DNA from 2 places in the Paenarthrobacter sp. R1 genome. Region 1 is predicted to be linked to the other one. Evidence: riboswitches for the same ligand, from Rfam matches in the RefSeq annotation. Region 1 holds a riboswitch; the other holds the start of a gene.

What was found. Region 1 has a riboswitch for thiamine pyrophosphate ahead of thiO (glycine oxidase ThiO). Riboswitches for the same ligand answer to the same signal wherever they lie in the genome.
Region 2: linked by a shared signal. The riboswitch ahead of thiC (phosphomethylpyrimidine synthase ThiC) and the one ahead of thiO (glycine oxidase ThiO) in region 1 are both predicted to bind thiamine pyrophosphate.

Annotation. Positions count from the first base shown of each region.
Region 1 covers NZ_CP127115.1:769,741-776,780, reverse strand. The annotation lists gene QN084_RS03720 (DEAD/DEAH box helicase) at 1-283, opposite strand, end outside; gene QN084_RS03715 (RNB domain-containing ribonuclease) at 598-2,055, opposite strand; gene QN084_RS03710 (ferritin-like fold-containing protein) at 2,097-2,762, shown strand; gene thiE (thiamine phosphate synthase) at 2,759-3,421, opposite strand; TPP riboswitch at 3,449-3,566, shown strand; gene thiO (glycine oxidase ThiO) at 3,559-4,818, shown strand; gene thiS (sulfur carrier protein ThiS) at 4,815-5,051, shown strand; gene QN084_RS03690 (thiazole synthase) at 5,054-5,851, shown strand; gene QN084_RS03685 (hypothetical protein) at 5,955-6,257, opposite strand; gene QN084_RS03680 (DUF3107 domain-containing protein) at 6,289-6,513, opposite strand; gene QN084_RS03675 (TetR/AcrR family transcriptional regulator) at 6,565-7,040, opposite strand, start outside.
Region 2 covers NZ_CP127115.1:283,636-290,675, reverse strand. The annotation lists gene ffh (signal recognition particle protein) at 1-255, shown strand, start outside; gene QN084_RS01450 (alpha/beta fold hydrolase) at 344-1,066, shown strand; gene thiC (phosphomethylpyrimidine synthase ThiC) at 1,053-2,885, opposite strand; TPP riboswitch at 2,880-2,988, opposite strand; gene QN084_RS01440 (amidohydrolase family protein) at 3,073-4,155, shown strand; gene QN084_RS01435 (VOC family protein) at 4,233-5,105, shown strand; gene QN084_RS01430 (hypothetical protein) at 5,226-5,666, shown strand; gene rpsP (30S ribosomal protein S16) at 5,857-6,267, shown strand; gene QN084_RS01420 (RNA-binding protein) at 6,269-6,511, shown strand; gene rimM (ribosome maturation factor RimM) at 6,639-7,040, shown strand, end outside.

The sequences.
Region 1 (7,040 bases):
CCGGAATGCCGAAGCCCAGGGTCTTGCCCGTTCCGGTCTTCGCTTGGCCGATGATGTCATGGCCGCTCAGGGCCACGGGAAGCGTCATGGCCTGGATCGGGAACGGGTGCGTAATTCCGGCGTCGGCGAGGGACTCGACGATGTCCGCGCGGACGTCGAAGTCGGCGAAGGACTTCTCTTCGATCTCGTGGGGGGTCTCGTCCGAGGTGATCGTTTCCTCGGGTTCGATGGTCTCGGTTCCGGTGGAGTCCGTCAGGACTTCATGGGTGTGCAATTCACTCACAGGGAGTTTCCTTATTCATTTGGGCAGGCGCTGCATGCTCAACGGCGGCAAAGCTGTACCGGAGCACGAACTGGCGCAAGCATTTCCAGTGGAAGCCGATCGCGGGCTATCTAAGTACTGGCACTGGGGACCAGCGGGCACATCTCAAGATCGCGTAGGGGCGGGCTTGTTGAGTTCAAAAATTAACTGAATCAACGACCGGGCATCCATTACTACTGTCCCAGTCTATCCTGTGCCGGACAAAAACCCCGTTGCGCCGAAATCCCTGAGGCCCATAGCGGCCCGACACCGCGGATTCCCTGGCCCACTAGGTGTCATTCGGCCAGTTCGAACCTGATCACCCGGCCGGTGATGTCGGCCTTCACCAGGCGCACGCGCACCTGGGTTCCGGACACCAGCTCACCATCGCATCGGGCAGTGACGGCAGGTTCGGCGATCTGCACGGTGCCGTAGGGGCCATTGCCGTTGCCGTTCCCGTTGGACGGCTTGGACCCGGAAATCACCACGGCGTCGAATACCTGACCTACGTGGTTTGCCGCGAGCGCGGCTTCCACGGTGTCCAGGGCCATTCGCTCCAAGCGGCCTGCCAATGAGTCGGAAGCAGCCATGATCCCGGGCAGGTCAGGCAGCGCTTCCCGTGCCCAGGCGGGGATCTCCCGGCCGTTGCTGAGGGCTTCGCAGATCACCAGGACAAAGCGGTCAATGAGCCTGCGGAGTGGAGCAGTGGTGTGCGCGTACGGGGCCCCGATGGCGGACTGGACAACGTTCTCCGGTACCTCACCGTCGAACGGGGTGTACCCGGCGCCCCGGAACAGCATGCCGGCGGAGTGGAGGATGGCCAATTGCTTCGGATCCGAACCATCGAGGGTCCGGAGGTACTCGCCGTAGCTGATGTCGCCGTCCCACGGTTTTCCGAGGGCCTGGGTTTGGCGCTTGAAGTGCAGTAAGGAGCGCTCATCAGGGGCCGGCATGGTCCGCAGGATGCCCACCTTGCCGTCGAGCATCAATTGGGCCGCAGCCATTCCGGTCATCAGGGACATCTGGGCGTTCCAGTCCTCGATCGGCAGCGAGGGAGCAGCCACGATCCGGTAGTCGCCGTCGGTGACCTGGACGATCTCCTGTTCGGGCATGTTCAGGCTCGCCCCGCCGCGTTTGCGCTCGAGTTCGACCCGCTTCAGGCCCACTTCCTTCAGGAGCATGAGGGCCTCGGGGGCGGTTCCCGCATCGATCTGCTTCTGTGCACCCTTGTAGCTGAGCTTTGCACGGCTGCGAACGGTGGCCCGCTCCACGGACATGGAGACCACTTCCGCGTTGTGGTCGAGGTCGAAGTCCCACACGAAGGCGCTGCATTCCTGCTCTGCCAGGAGGCTCCCGGCTTGCTCGCTGATGACCTCCGGATGCAGCGGGACCCTTCCGTCCGGTGCGTAGAACGTTTGCCCGCGCCGCCGCGTTTCGGCGTCCAAGGCTCCGCCGGGGGCCACGAAGGACGGCACGTCGGCAATTGCGTACAGGACCTTGTAACCGGCATCGTTCCGCTGAATGAACAGCGCTTGGTCCAGGTCGGTGGAAGTCGCGGGGTCTATGGTCACGAACGGCACGTCCAGCAGGCTGCGGGGCGGCAATTGCAGGTTTTGAACCGCCTGGCGCGCTTCATGCTCGGCGTCGGCAGGGTAGTCGCCGGGTAGTTCCAGCTCGCTCCTCAAGGCAGCCAGGGAGGCAGCGAGCCGGTCGGAAGAATCGTCGACGTTGGGCGCTATCCGATGATGTGACACGAAAGTCAGACTAGCCCGAAAACGGCGGATAGTCTTGGACCATGGGCACGTCCACTCCTGGCGGAATTCCCGCGGACGTTCTCCCGGCAGAGCTGCTGGGAGCCATGGCCTATGGCGAATTGTCAGCGTTCGGGCGGTTGTCCGCGGACTCCCGCTTCGCCCCTACCCTCCGGGACCGGGCTACCTTTGCCAAGATCGCGGTCGGTGCATTCGGCAACTATGCGTTGATCAGCGGCCGGCTTACCGAGATGGGGCGGGACCCCGAAGACGCCATGCTTCGCTTCCAGCCGTCGTTCGATCACTTCCACGAACGCACCCCGCCAGGGGACTGGTACGAGTCTGTTCTGAAGGCGTACATCATCGACACGGTGTCCTCGGACTTCTACAGGACGGTGTCCGCCTTCCTGGATGCCGGGACACAGCAATTCGTCCGGAAAGTCGCTTCTGCGGACCAAGCCACCGAGGCGTTGCGCATCCTCCTCATGCGGGCCCTGAGGGACGATCCCAGGTTGGCTTCGCGCCTTGCCCTATGGGGCCGAAGGCTGGTGGGTGAGGCCCTCACCCAGGTGCAACGGGTGGCGTTGGAGCACCCGGACCTGCGTGCCGTACTTCATGACGGACAGGCCAAGGCGGAGGTACGCCGGTTGACGGCGGAACTCGCCGATCACCACGGCCGCCGGATGACGGGCCTCGGACTGGCTGCCTAGGCGTCCAGGGCTTCGAGCAGCGCCTTGGCCGCCGCCGTAGGGTCTTCTGCTTCGGTGATGGCGCGGACTACGACGATGCGGCTGGCTCCTGCCGCAACCACCTGCTCCACATTCGAAAGATCGATCCCGCCAATGGCAAACCAGGGAAGGGCGGATCCTGCGCGTTCCACAGCTTCGGTGGCATATGTGACCAAGCCCAGGCCCACTGGCGTCCGGCCCGGTTTGGTGGGTGTGGGCCAGAGGGGACCGACGCAGAAGTAGTCCAGTCCTTCGCTGCCCGACGAAGCCGCAATGGCCGCGTTCACCTGATCAGGCCCATGCGTGGAAAGACCTATGGCAGCGGTGTCCCCGAGCAGCTGCCGGGCCACGGGCAGCGGGAGGTCCTTTTGGCCCACGTGGAACACGGGAGTCCCGGAAACACGGGCGATATCAGCCCGGTCGTTGACCGCCCACAGCTTGGAATGCCGGGCGGCAGCTTTGTTCAGGACCTCGAGCAACTCCAGTTCCTCGGCGGCCTCAAGGGTCTTGTCTCGGAGCTGGATGATGTCCACGCCGCCTTCGAACGCGGCGTCCACAAAGTCTTCGAAATCGCCTTGCCGCCGGCGGGCATCGGTGCACAGGTAGAGGCGGGCGTCGGTGAGGAGATCAGGCTGGGTCATGGAAACCAGAGTAGTTCCTCTAAACTGGGCACGTACTGCGGGAGCCGTGACAGCGTCATATGACCGTCCGGCTGAGAGGGCTTCAGAGCCGACCGCTTGACCTGATCCGGCTAATACCGGCGTAGGGAAGGAAACCAATGGCAGAAGCCATCCAAGCAGACGTTGCCGTCATCGGCGCAGGCGTAGTCGGCCTGGGCATAGCCCACCGGATCCGGGCCACAGGCCGTTCCGTGGCCCTCATCGATCCGAACCCCGTCAGTGGAGCAACCTTTGCAGCGGCCGGGATGCTGGCCCCCGTGAGCGAACTCCACTACCAGGAAGAAGATCTCCTGGAACTGATGCTCGAATCGTCCAGGTTGTGGCCAACGTTCGTGTCCGGATTGTCCGGTACCGGCGTCACCACCGGCTACAGCACGACGTCGACGCTCGCGGTGGGTGCCGATGCCGCCGATCGACGGGCGCTCGCCGATCTGCGCTCCGTGCAACAGGCGGCGGGGCTCACAGTGGAGCCGTTGATGCTGCGGGACGCGCGGCAGCGCGAGCCGCTGCTCAGCCCCGGAATTTCATGCGCTTTCGATATCCCGGCCGACCACCAAGTGGACCCCCGCCGGCTGGCGGAGTGCATACTCGCCGGATTGGCCGCGCACACCCCGTGGGATGCCACATGGGTCCCGGGCGCGAGCAGCGGGTTCCAGCTGGCAGCGGAAGCCCGGCGGCTGCTGTGGGAGGGTAACCGCGTTGTGGGCGCTGAACTCTCCACCGGCCAAGTGGTAGCGGCAAGGGAAACGGTGCTGGCCAATGGCTTGGCGGCTGCGGCGACCGGCGGACTTCCTGAGGACCTGCACCTGCCGCTCAGGCCGGTTTACGGAGACATCCTCAGGCTCCGGGTACCGGAGGACCTGCGCCCGTTGCTGACCTCCACGGTCCGCGGAATGGTGCGGGGAGTGCCGGTGTACATCGTGCCCCGCGAGGACGGGACCGTGGTGATCGGGGCAACCCAACGCGAGGACGGGCTCTCGACGGGATCGAATGCGGTGTCTGCCGGCGGCGTGTACCAGCTGCTTCGGGACGCCCAGGTCCTGGTCCCCGCAGTCGGTGAGCTGGAGCTCATCGAAGTGACAGCCCGTGCACGGCCGGGCACCCCTGACAACGCTCCGCTCCTGGGGCGGGTGGGCGCGGCGGACGGCGCCGTCCGGGGCCTGATCATAGCCACGGGCTTCTTCCGCCACGGCGTACTCCTGACCCCCATGGCCGCACAGATCGTGGCCGGCTTGCTCGACGGTTCCGCGGATGACCGGTGGGTCCGGTTCCGTCCGGATCGTTTTTCTCCGCAAGGCGCCCTCGCCCGTCCCCGCATTCCAACACCATCCATCGCTTCCACCAAGGAAACAGCATGAACATCACACTCAATGGCGCCCGGCACACCGTGGCCGATGGCGCATCCGTCAGCACCCTGGTCACGTCCGTTACCGGCCGCGCCCTCGACCCGAGCGGACAGGCGGCCGACGGCGGCAAGCTGGGTGTCGCCGTCGCGCGCAATGCGGAGGTGGTCCCGCGTAGCCAGTGGGCAGCAACGAACCTCGCCGACGGCGATGAACTCGAACTCGTTACCGCAGTCCAGGGAGGCTGACCATGACCATCCTCAACACCGAAACCACTACTGACACGCTGGAAATCGACGGGGTCGCCTTCAGTTCGCGGCTCATCATGGGCACCGGTGGCGCGCCGAGCCTGGACGGTTTGGGGGCGGCCCTGGTGGCTTCCGGCACGGAGCTCACCACGGTGGCCATGCGCCGCTACTCGCCGGCCGAGACGGGCTCGCTGTTCCAACTGCTGGTGGACAACAACATCCGGGTGCTGCCCAACACGGCAGGTTGTTTCACTGCCAAGGACGCTGTGCTCACCGCGGAGCTGGCCCGCGAGGCGCTGGAGACCGATTGGGTGAAGCTGGAAGTCATCGCGGACGAACACACGCTGTTGCCGGACGCGGTTGAACTCGTCGACGCCACTGAACAACTGGTCAATCGGGGTTTCAAAGTCTTCGCATACACCAACGACGACCCCGTGTTGGCACTGCGACTGGAAAACCTCGGCGCCACTGCGGTCATGCCCCTCGGAGCACCGATCGGGACCGGTCTGGGCATCCTCAACCCGCACAACATTGAAGTCATTGTGTCCCGTGCCTCCGTGCCTGTTGTCCTGGACGCAGGCATCGGAACTGCTTCCGATGCGGCACTGGCCATGGAGCTCGGTTGCGACGCTGTCCTCCTGGCCACAGCGGTGACGCGTGCCCAGAACCCTGTCCAGATGGGTGAGGCATTCATGCACGCCGTCAAGGCAGGCAGGCTGGCCAGGCTGGCAGGCCGCATTCCACGGAGGGAACACGCGCTGGCATCATCGGCGATGGAGGGCCGGGCAGAGTTCCTCTGAGCCTGTACCAACCTGCGACGGCAGGTACTGCTGACAACTGTGGCCACCACCCCATGCGGGTGGTGGCCACAGTTCTTAGTCGCCCGGTTGAGCCGGGAAGGTGCTACAGACGGAGTGCTTTGGTGAGCGCTTCAGTGTCCCGCAGGGTCCGGGTCCTGCCAAGGAACACCGCGACGCCTGCCGCAGCTGCCGTGCCAAGGACGATCGGCAAGACCCATGGAATCCAGGTCAGCCCCGGCTGGTAGCCGAAGCCGGCCGCAATGAAGGCGATCCAGCTGAGGGCCCCGACTCCGAGGGATACTCCCGCGGGGACGGCAATGCCGTACTTGCCATGCCGTTTGTCGTTTGCCCACACCAGGAAGCCGGTGGCGACGGTTACGAACACCATCACGACGAGGGAAAGCATGGGGTCTCCTTAGCGTTGCGGGCGTTCTGGATTAGAGTGCGCCGAAGCCCACGCGACGAACTTCCTCAGCGCCGATCTCGACGTAGCCCAGGGCACCGCCCGGAACAATGACCTGACGGCCCTTATCATCGGTGAGGCGCAATTCCGAGCCCTTGGACAGGGCGTCTGAAACAAGCTTGCCTACGGCCTCGGCATCGAGCGAGGATTCGAGCACAATTTCGCGGCCAACGTTCTGAATGCCGATCTTTACTTCCACAACAAGGCCTCCAAGCCAATCAACGTTTTAGGTCAGTCCCTTATTTGTAGCCTAGGACTCTTTGGGGAATCGACTGATTCCGCGCCAAGCTAAACGATAGATCAGATCACTGGCCACATCGAGGTCAAGGTTTCCATCCGTTTCCAGCCAGTACCGGGCGCTGACCTGCGCCATTCCCGCGAGGCCGCGGCCCAGCAACTGAGCTTCAAGGGGCGGCAGCTTGGTGTCTTCGGCGATCACATGGGCTACTGCGTCCGCAAACGTCTTGTTGAACGTCTCCAGGCGTGAGCTGACGTCGGGATCGTTGATGAGGTCCGATTCGAAGACGAGGCGGTGGGCCTGGTCGTCATCGGCAATGAACTTGTAATAGGCGCGCATTACCGCCTTGACGCGTTCCTTGTTGTCCGTGGTGGAGTTCAGCGCGCTGAGCATCAGTTCCGTCAGTGCGGCCAGATGGCTGTCCAGCAACGCCATGTAGAGGTCCCGTTTGGAGGGAAAGTGCTGGTAGAGGACCGGTTTGCTGACGT
Region 2 (7,040 bases), 490 kb from region 1:
GGCATGCCCGGTATGCCGGGAATGCCCGGCCTGGGTGGACCCGGCGGCGGCCGCAAGGGAGGCAAGAACGCCCCCAAGAAGAAGGCGCGTTCGGGCAACCCCGCCAAGGCTGCGCAGGAGTTGCGCGAGGCAGAGGCCAAGCGCGCAGCTGCCGCGGCTGCTCCCAAGGGTGCAGCGTTCGGCCAGGGCGCCGCTGACTTCGATCCGTCCTCGTTGAACCTGCCCAAGGGCTTCGACAAGTTCCTGGGTAAATAAAGCGCAGGCAAGGCTGACCGGCCTCCGGTCAGCCCGGCATGCCCCGTCGTCCTCCCGTGATGTCGCAGCCCTCGCATAGGCTGGTCCAATGCACAAACAGCGCGTAGTTTTTGTCCACGGCCTGGGCAGTTTCGGCGCTGCGGCCTGGCCAAAACAGCATGGCCTTGCCCTGCGGTATGACTGCCTTTTCCTGAGGCGGCACGGTTTCGATCCCGTGGCCGAGCCCCTTGAGTCGGACATTTCCGCGGATGTGGCCATCCTTGTTGACGCGCTGGCCGACTCGGGCGGGGGACACGTGGTTGCCCACGAACAGGGTGCCATTTCCGCCATGCTCGCCGCGGTGGAGCGCCCGGACCTGGTGTTTTCGTTGTCCTTGGTGGAACCGGCGTGCTTGTCCTTGACGGCCGAACTTCCCGCTACGGCGTCGCACCGCGCCCTGATGCAGCCCTTGTTCGATGTCCGTAGCCAACTCGGCGACGCCGACTATGAGCGTGAGTATTTCCGGCGGGCCTACGCTGCGGAGGCGGGCGGCCTGCAGACACCGGAAGCGCGGCGCTCAGCCCGGCGTTTGAGGTTGCAGGCCCCGCCGTGGGAAGCGCCCCTGCACATTGTGCCCGGTGTTCCCACGCTGGTGCTGACCGGTGGCTGGGAGCCGTTGTACGAGGAAATTGCCGGGTATTTGAGGGATACCGGTGCCCTCCACCGCGTAGCTGCAGGAGGGCACCGTCCCCAGGACTCCGCCGACGGCGACCGGTTCATCCGGTCCTTCATTGCCGACGTCGGACGGGGTTTGTCGGTCAGGGCGTCGTGAGCCGCTGGTCACCGCGGGCCGGCAGCTGGAGTTCGGGCAGGTAGACCTTGCCTCCGGTCGCCAGGAACTCCTCGCTCTTTTCGCGCATGCCGCTGTACATCTCCGCTATGGCCGCCTGGGCCTCGGCGGAACCGTATTCATCCCGGATGTCCTGGCTGATGCGCATGGAGCAGAATTTCGGCCCGCACATGGAACAGAAGTGCGCGGTCTTGGCGGGTTCAGCGGGAAGCGTCTCATCGTGGAAGGACTCCGCGGTCACCGGGTCCAGTGAGAGTGCGAACTGGTCCCTCCACCTGAACTCGAACCGCGCCTTGGACAGCGCGTCGTCGCGTTCGTGCGCGCCGGGGTGGCCCTTGGCCAGGTCTGCGGCGTGGGCTGCAATCTTGTAGGTGATGACTCCGGTTTTGACGTCGTCCTTGTTAGGCAGCCCCAGATGCTCCTTGGGGGTCACGTAGCAAAGCATCGCCGTGCCGTACCGGGCGATTTCCGTGGCACCGATGGCCGAGGTGATGTGGTCGTAGCCCGGCGCGACGTCAGTGACCAACGGGCCCAGGGTGTAGAACGGGGCGCCCTTGCACAACCGCTGTTGCCGTTCCACGTTTTCACGCACCAAGTGGAACGGAATGTGGCCCGGGCCTTCGACCATGACCTGGACGTCGTACTTCCAGGCCCGCTCCGTCAGCTCCGCCAAGGTATCCAGTTCCGCGAACTGTGCGGCATCATTGGCGTCTGCGGTGGCGCCGGGCCGCAGTCCATCGCCGAGCGAGAAGGCAACGTCGTACTTGGCGAAGATTTCGCACAGTTCGTCGAAATGCGTGTAGAGGAAGTTTTCCTGGTGGTGGGCAAGGCACCAGCCGGCCATGATGGAGCCGCCTCGGGAAACAATTCCGGTCACCCGGTTGGCCGTCAGCGGCACGTACCGGAGCAGGACGCCGGCGTGGATGGTCATATAGTCCACACCCTGTTCGCATTGTTCGATCACGGTGTCCCGGAATATTACCCACGTGAGCTTGTTCGCCTCGCCGTTGACCTTCTCCAGGGCCTGGTAGATGGGGACGGTGCCAATGGGAACGGGGGAGTTCCGGATGATCCATTCACGGGTGGTGTGGATGTCATCGCCTGTGGAGAGGTCCATGACAGTGTCCGCTCCCCACTGGGTGGCCCACTGCAGCTTGTCCACTTCTTCGGCGATTGAGCTCGTCACGGCTGAGTTGCCGATGTTGGCGTTGATCTTCACCAGGAATGCCTTGCCGATGATCATGGGCTCGGACTCGGGGTGGTTGATGTTGCTGGGGATGATGGCGCGGCCGGCGGCCACCTCGCTGCGGACCAGTTCAACGTCGCAGTTCTCCCGCAAGGCCACGAAGCGCATCTCCGGGGTCACTATGCCCTGCCGGGCGTAGTGCATCTGGGTGACCCTTTTGCCATCGACGGCGCGGCGAGGCACGGGTTGTGCGCCCTTCCATTCCGCTGAAGCCGCACCGCGGCGCACGGCTGACTTGCCGTCGTCGAGCAGGTTGCGTTCCCGTCCCGTGTAGCTTTCCGTATCGCCGCGCGCCTGGATCCATGCCGCCCTGAAGGGTTCAAGCCCGACGACGGGATCGCTGCCCGGCCCTGCCGTGCGGTACACCCTCAGCGGATCGTTGGCCTTCCCGTTGGGGGAGGGCTCCAAGGCAATCTCGGTCACCGGGACGCGGATGCCGTGGCCAGGGTCCTCCACCCAGGCAAGCGAGTGGGATTTCAGCGACTGCGTGACGGCGTCCCCGCCGGGAGCTGTCAGGTTTTGGGTAGGGCTGTGCTGTGTTTCTGTGGTGCTCAAGGATTACTCACTTCCTTCGCCGGCATTACCCGGACAGGTTCAACGGTCGCAGACTGCTTCAGTCCTTTTCTCAGCCCCTGCAGGGGCTCCCGTGTGGTCAGGGACGAAGCTACCACAGCTGCGGCGGGTGCTCCCAGTCATATGCGGTCCGGATCCGGACTGTGGCCGCCGGCACTAAGCTTCTGCCATGCCGAACATCATTGAATTCAGCGGTCCGGTGCTGGTTTCCGCGCATGAGGAACGCCGGGGCCTGTGGTCCGTGGACGGCCGCCTGACCTTCAGCCGTCCGGAAGCTGCCCCGGATACCGTGCTGGAGGGCTGGGTCCTGCCCGGATTCGTTGATGCCCACTGCCACATTGGCCTGGGAGCCGGCGGGGCAGTGGATGAGGCCACCACCCTGGAGCAGGCCCGTACCGATTTGTCCGCCGGGACGCTGCTGGTCCGTGATGCCGGCTCCCCGGCCAATACGAGGTGGGTCCAGCAGCGTACGGACCTGCCAAGGCTGATCCGGGCGGGACGGCACATTGCGAGGAGCCGGCGCTACCTGCGCGGCCTCGGACACGAGGTGGAGCCGGAGCAGCTGGTGGAGACCGTTCGAAAGGAAGCGCGCGACGGCGACGGTTGGGTCAAGCTGGTTGGCGACTGGATCGACCGCGGCGTGGGAGACCTGGCGCCTTCTTTTCCGGCGGCGGTGGTCAAGGACGCCATCGCTGCAGCCCACGACGAGGGCGCACGGGTAACCGCGCATTGCTTCGCGGAAGAAACCTTGGATGACATGCTCGATGCCGGCATCGACTGCATCGAACATGCCACCGGGCTCCTGCCGCGGCACATCCCGCGGCTTGTGGAACAGGGTGTCCCGATCGTTCCCACCCTGGTCAACATTGCCACGTTCCCCGATATCGCGGCCCAGGCCGGGCCCAAGTTCCCCGACTACGCGCAGCACATGACCGCATTGTGGGAGCGCCGGCGCGAACGGGTCCTCGAGGCCTATGAAGCCGGTGTTTCCATCTATGCCGGCACTGATGCCGGGAGCGTTATCAAGCATGGCCGCATAGCCGACGAGATGCAGGAACTGCACGACGCCGGCCTGCCGCCTTCAGCGGTCCTCGAGGCTGCTGCGTGGGGCGCCCGGAGGTGGCTGGGAGCCGAGGGCGTCAGCGAAGGGGCGAGTGCCGACGTCGTGATTTGCAGGGAGGATCCCCGCCGCGCCCTGGCTACCGTGCGTGAACTTAGCCACGTGGTTCTGCGGGGCACCATCGTTCGTTAGGAATAAATTGAAGCTTCAAGTAATTTAGTAAGGTAGAACGTGCCGAAAGGCGGCCGCCGAACTACCGGGAGCATCACATGACCACGCCATCCAGCCAGGACCTCCTGCCAGCCGAACTCACCATGGGCACTGTCATGCTCAGGGTCGGCGACATGAAGGTGATGAGCGACTATTACCAGCGCGCCCTCGGCCTGCAGGTCATAGCGGAGCAGGACGGCGGCCTGTACCTGGGCCGCCTGGGGAAGCCGGTGGTCCATCTGGCTCCCGCAGCGGGCTTGCAGCTGCCCGGGCGCGGGGAAGCGGGGCTGTTCCACACCGCAGTCCTGTTCGAGGACCAAGCGTCCCTCGCCGCCACCATTGCCACGGCCGCGCAGTACGAACCCCGCGCGTTCGTTGGCAGCGCTGACCACTTGGTGAGCGAAGCCTTCTACTTCACCGACCCCGAAGGCAACGGCATCGAGTTGTACTACGACAAGCCGAGGAACGTCTGGCAATGGGACGGCAAGAACGTGGTCATGGACAACGTGGCGCTGCCTCCGCAGGCGTACCTCCAGCAACACCTGAGCGAGGCCGCCATCGTGGGGCAGCAGGGGGCCGCGGCCGGGATCGGGCACGTCCACCTCCAGGTGGGCGATGTTTCCACAGCGCAGAAGTTCTACGTTGACACCCTTGGCTTTGAAAAGACCGCGGGGTGGCATGGCCAGGCGCTGTTCGTCTCGGCGGGCGGCTACCACCATCACATGGCCATGAACGTCTGGAACAGCAGGGGAGCGGGCCCGCGCAAGGACACTCTGGGCCTGGGTGAAGTGCTCATCGAAGTCCCGTCGAATGATGACGTCGCAGCGCTCGCCGACCGTCTCCGCGTGGCCGGCCTGCAAAGCCACCACACCGGCCTTGAGCTCCGCTTCGAGGATCCGTGGCGCAACCAGCTGCGGGTTGCCGTCCGCTGAGGCGGCATCCGCCGGCGCGTGGCTGCATTAGGCTAGGCGATGGCGGTGCCGGTTCCATGTCCTGCGCAGCCTCCCGCGGTTGGGCGGGGCATGTCAGCACGAAGGAAATGAGTACGTTCCATGGGCTTTGCCGAAATCTTTGTAGCCACCCACGATGAAGCCCTCAAGCGGGCAGCTGCACTCGAACGCGGCGCCGATGTGGCCGGTTCTGCTGTGCGCATCGAAGGCATCACCGATTTTGAGGTGGAGCAGCTCGGTGATCTTGCAGGGCAGGCAGTGCACGCCTCCGGCGCTGATTATGAACTCGCCCTGGTGGACGTCACCAGCGATTCGCTGCTGGGTGTTCCGGAAGCAATGGTGCGGGCCCTCGCCGAGCTGCTGACCTACCAGAGCGAAGGCGACGGCAACGTGCTGGACGACGTCGCAGAGGCCTGGACTTCCCAGGAGGACATGCCGTTCGGCGCTGCGGAATCCCGCGGGTACGTCCAGCAGTTGGCTGCACTTGCCAGCGATGTCGAAAAAATCGACCGCGCCGGCCTGTATGTGTGGTCAATTTCCTGAACCTCGCAGGCAAGTGCGCGGGGCGAAGTCGTAAATACTCCTGTCATCTGGCACAATAGACAGGTACTCGATCGGTGCGGCCCCTCTCTCCGTGCTCGTATCTTGTCCTTCGAACCCCCTAGTATGGCCCGCCCCACGGGTGCAGAACGTCGGGTTCACCCTCGTTTCAGAAACAGGAGTGACCACAAAAGTGGCCGTAAAGATTCGCCTTAAGCGCTTCGGTAAGATGCGCGCACCGTACTACCGCATTGTCGTCATGGATGCCCGCGCCAAGCGCGACGGCCGTGCCATCGAAGAAATCGGCAAGTACCACCCCACCGAAGAGCCGTCGTACATCGAGGTCGCTTCCGAGCGTGCCCAGTACTGGCTGTCCGTTGGCGCCCAGCCGACCGAGCAGGTTGCCGCGATCCTCAAGATCACCGGTGACTGGCAGAAGTTCAAGGGCCTGCCTGGCCAGGAAGGCACCCTGAAGACCAAGGCTCCGAAGGAAGCTTTCGTGGCTCCGGAGAAGGGTTCCGTCATCATTCCGGAAGCCATCACCAAGAAGGCCAAGAAGGAAGAAGCCGTCGAGGCTGAAGCAGAGACCACCGAGGCTGAGTAAGTTGCTGGCAGAAGCGCTCGAACACCTGGTCCGTGGGATTGTTGACAGTCCGGACGATGTCAAGGTCAGTGCCAAGAACAACCGCCGCGGGGAATCCCTCGAGGTGCGTGTTCACCAGGACGATCTCGGCCGGGTAATCGGTCGCCAAGGACGCACCGCACGCGCACTGCGCACGGTGGTTGCGGCTTTGGCCGGTGGCGATCAGGTCAGGGTTGACGTCGTCGACACCGACCGCCGCCGGTAACGCGCTCAGCATTATTTGCCTTTGGTCCGGCCCCTCCACCGAATATGGTGGAGGGGCCGGATTGCTTTATCAACCAAACACCCCCGCGGCCACGGCCCGCGGATGAAACCAGAATTCAGAGGAACCCATGCAGCTCCAGGTGGCCCGGATCGGCAAACCCCACGGCATCCGCGGCGAGGTCACGGTCCAGGTACTGACCGACGCTCCCGCTGAGCGGTTCGTCGCGGGAACAGAGTTCGTAGTGGAGCCGGCCTCCTCCGGACCGTTGACCGTCCGCAGCGCCCGCTGGAACAAGGACATCCTCTTGCTCGGTTTCGAGGAAGTGGCAGACCGCAACGCAGCGGAACTGATCCGCGGAGCCAAGCTCTTCATCGAAACCGAAGACCTTGATGAGGACGACGACGAAGGCTGGTATGAGCACGAACTGCTGGGCCTCCAGGCCAGGGTCGGCTCCCAGGTAGTGGGGAAGGTCGCGGCGCTCAATACGATGCCGGCGCAGGACCTGCTCGTGGTCGAAACCGGAGACGGC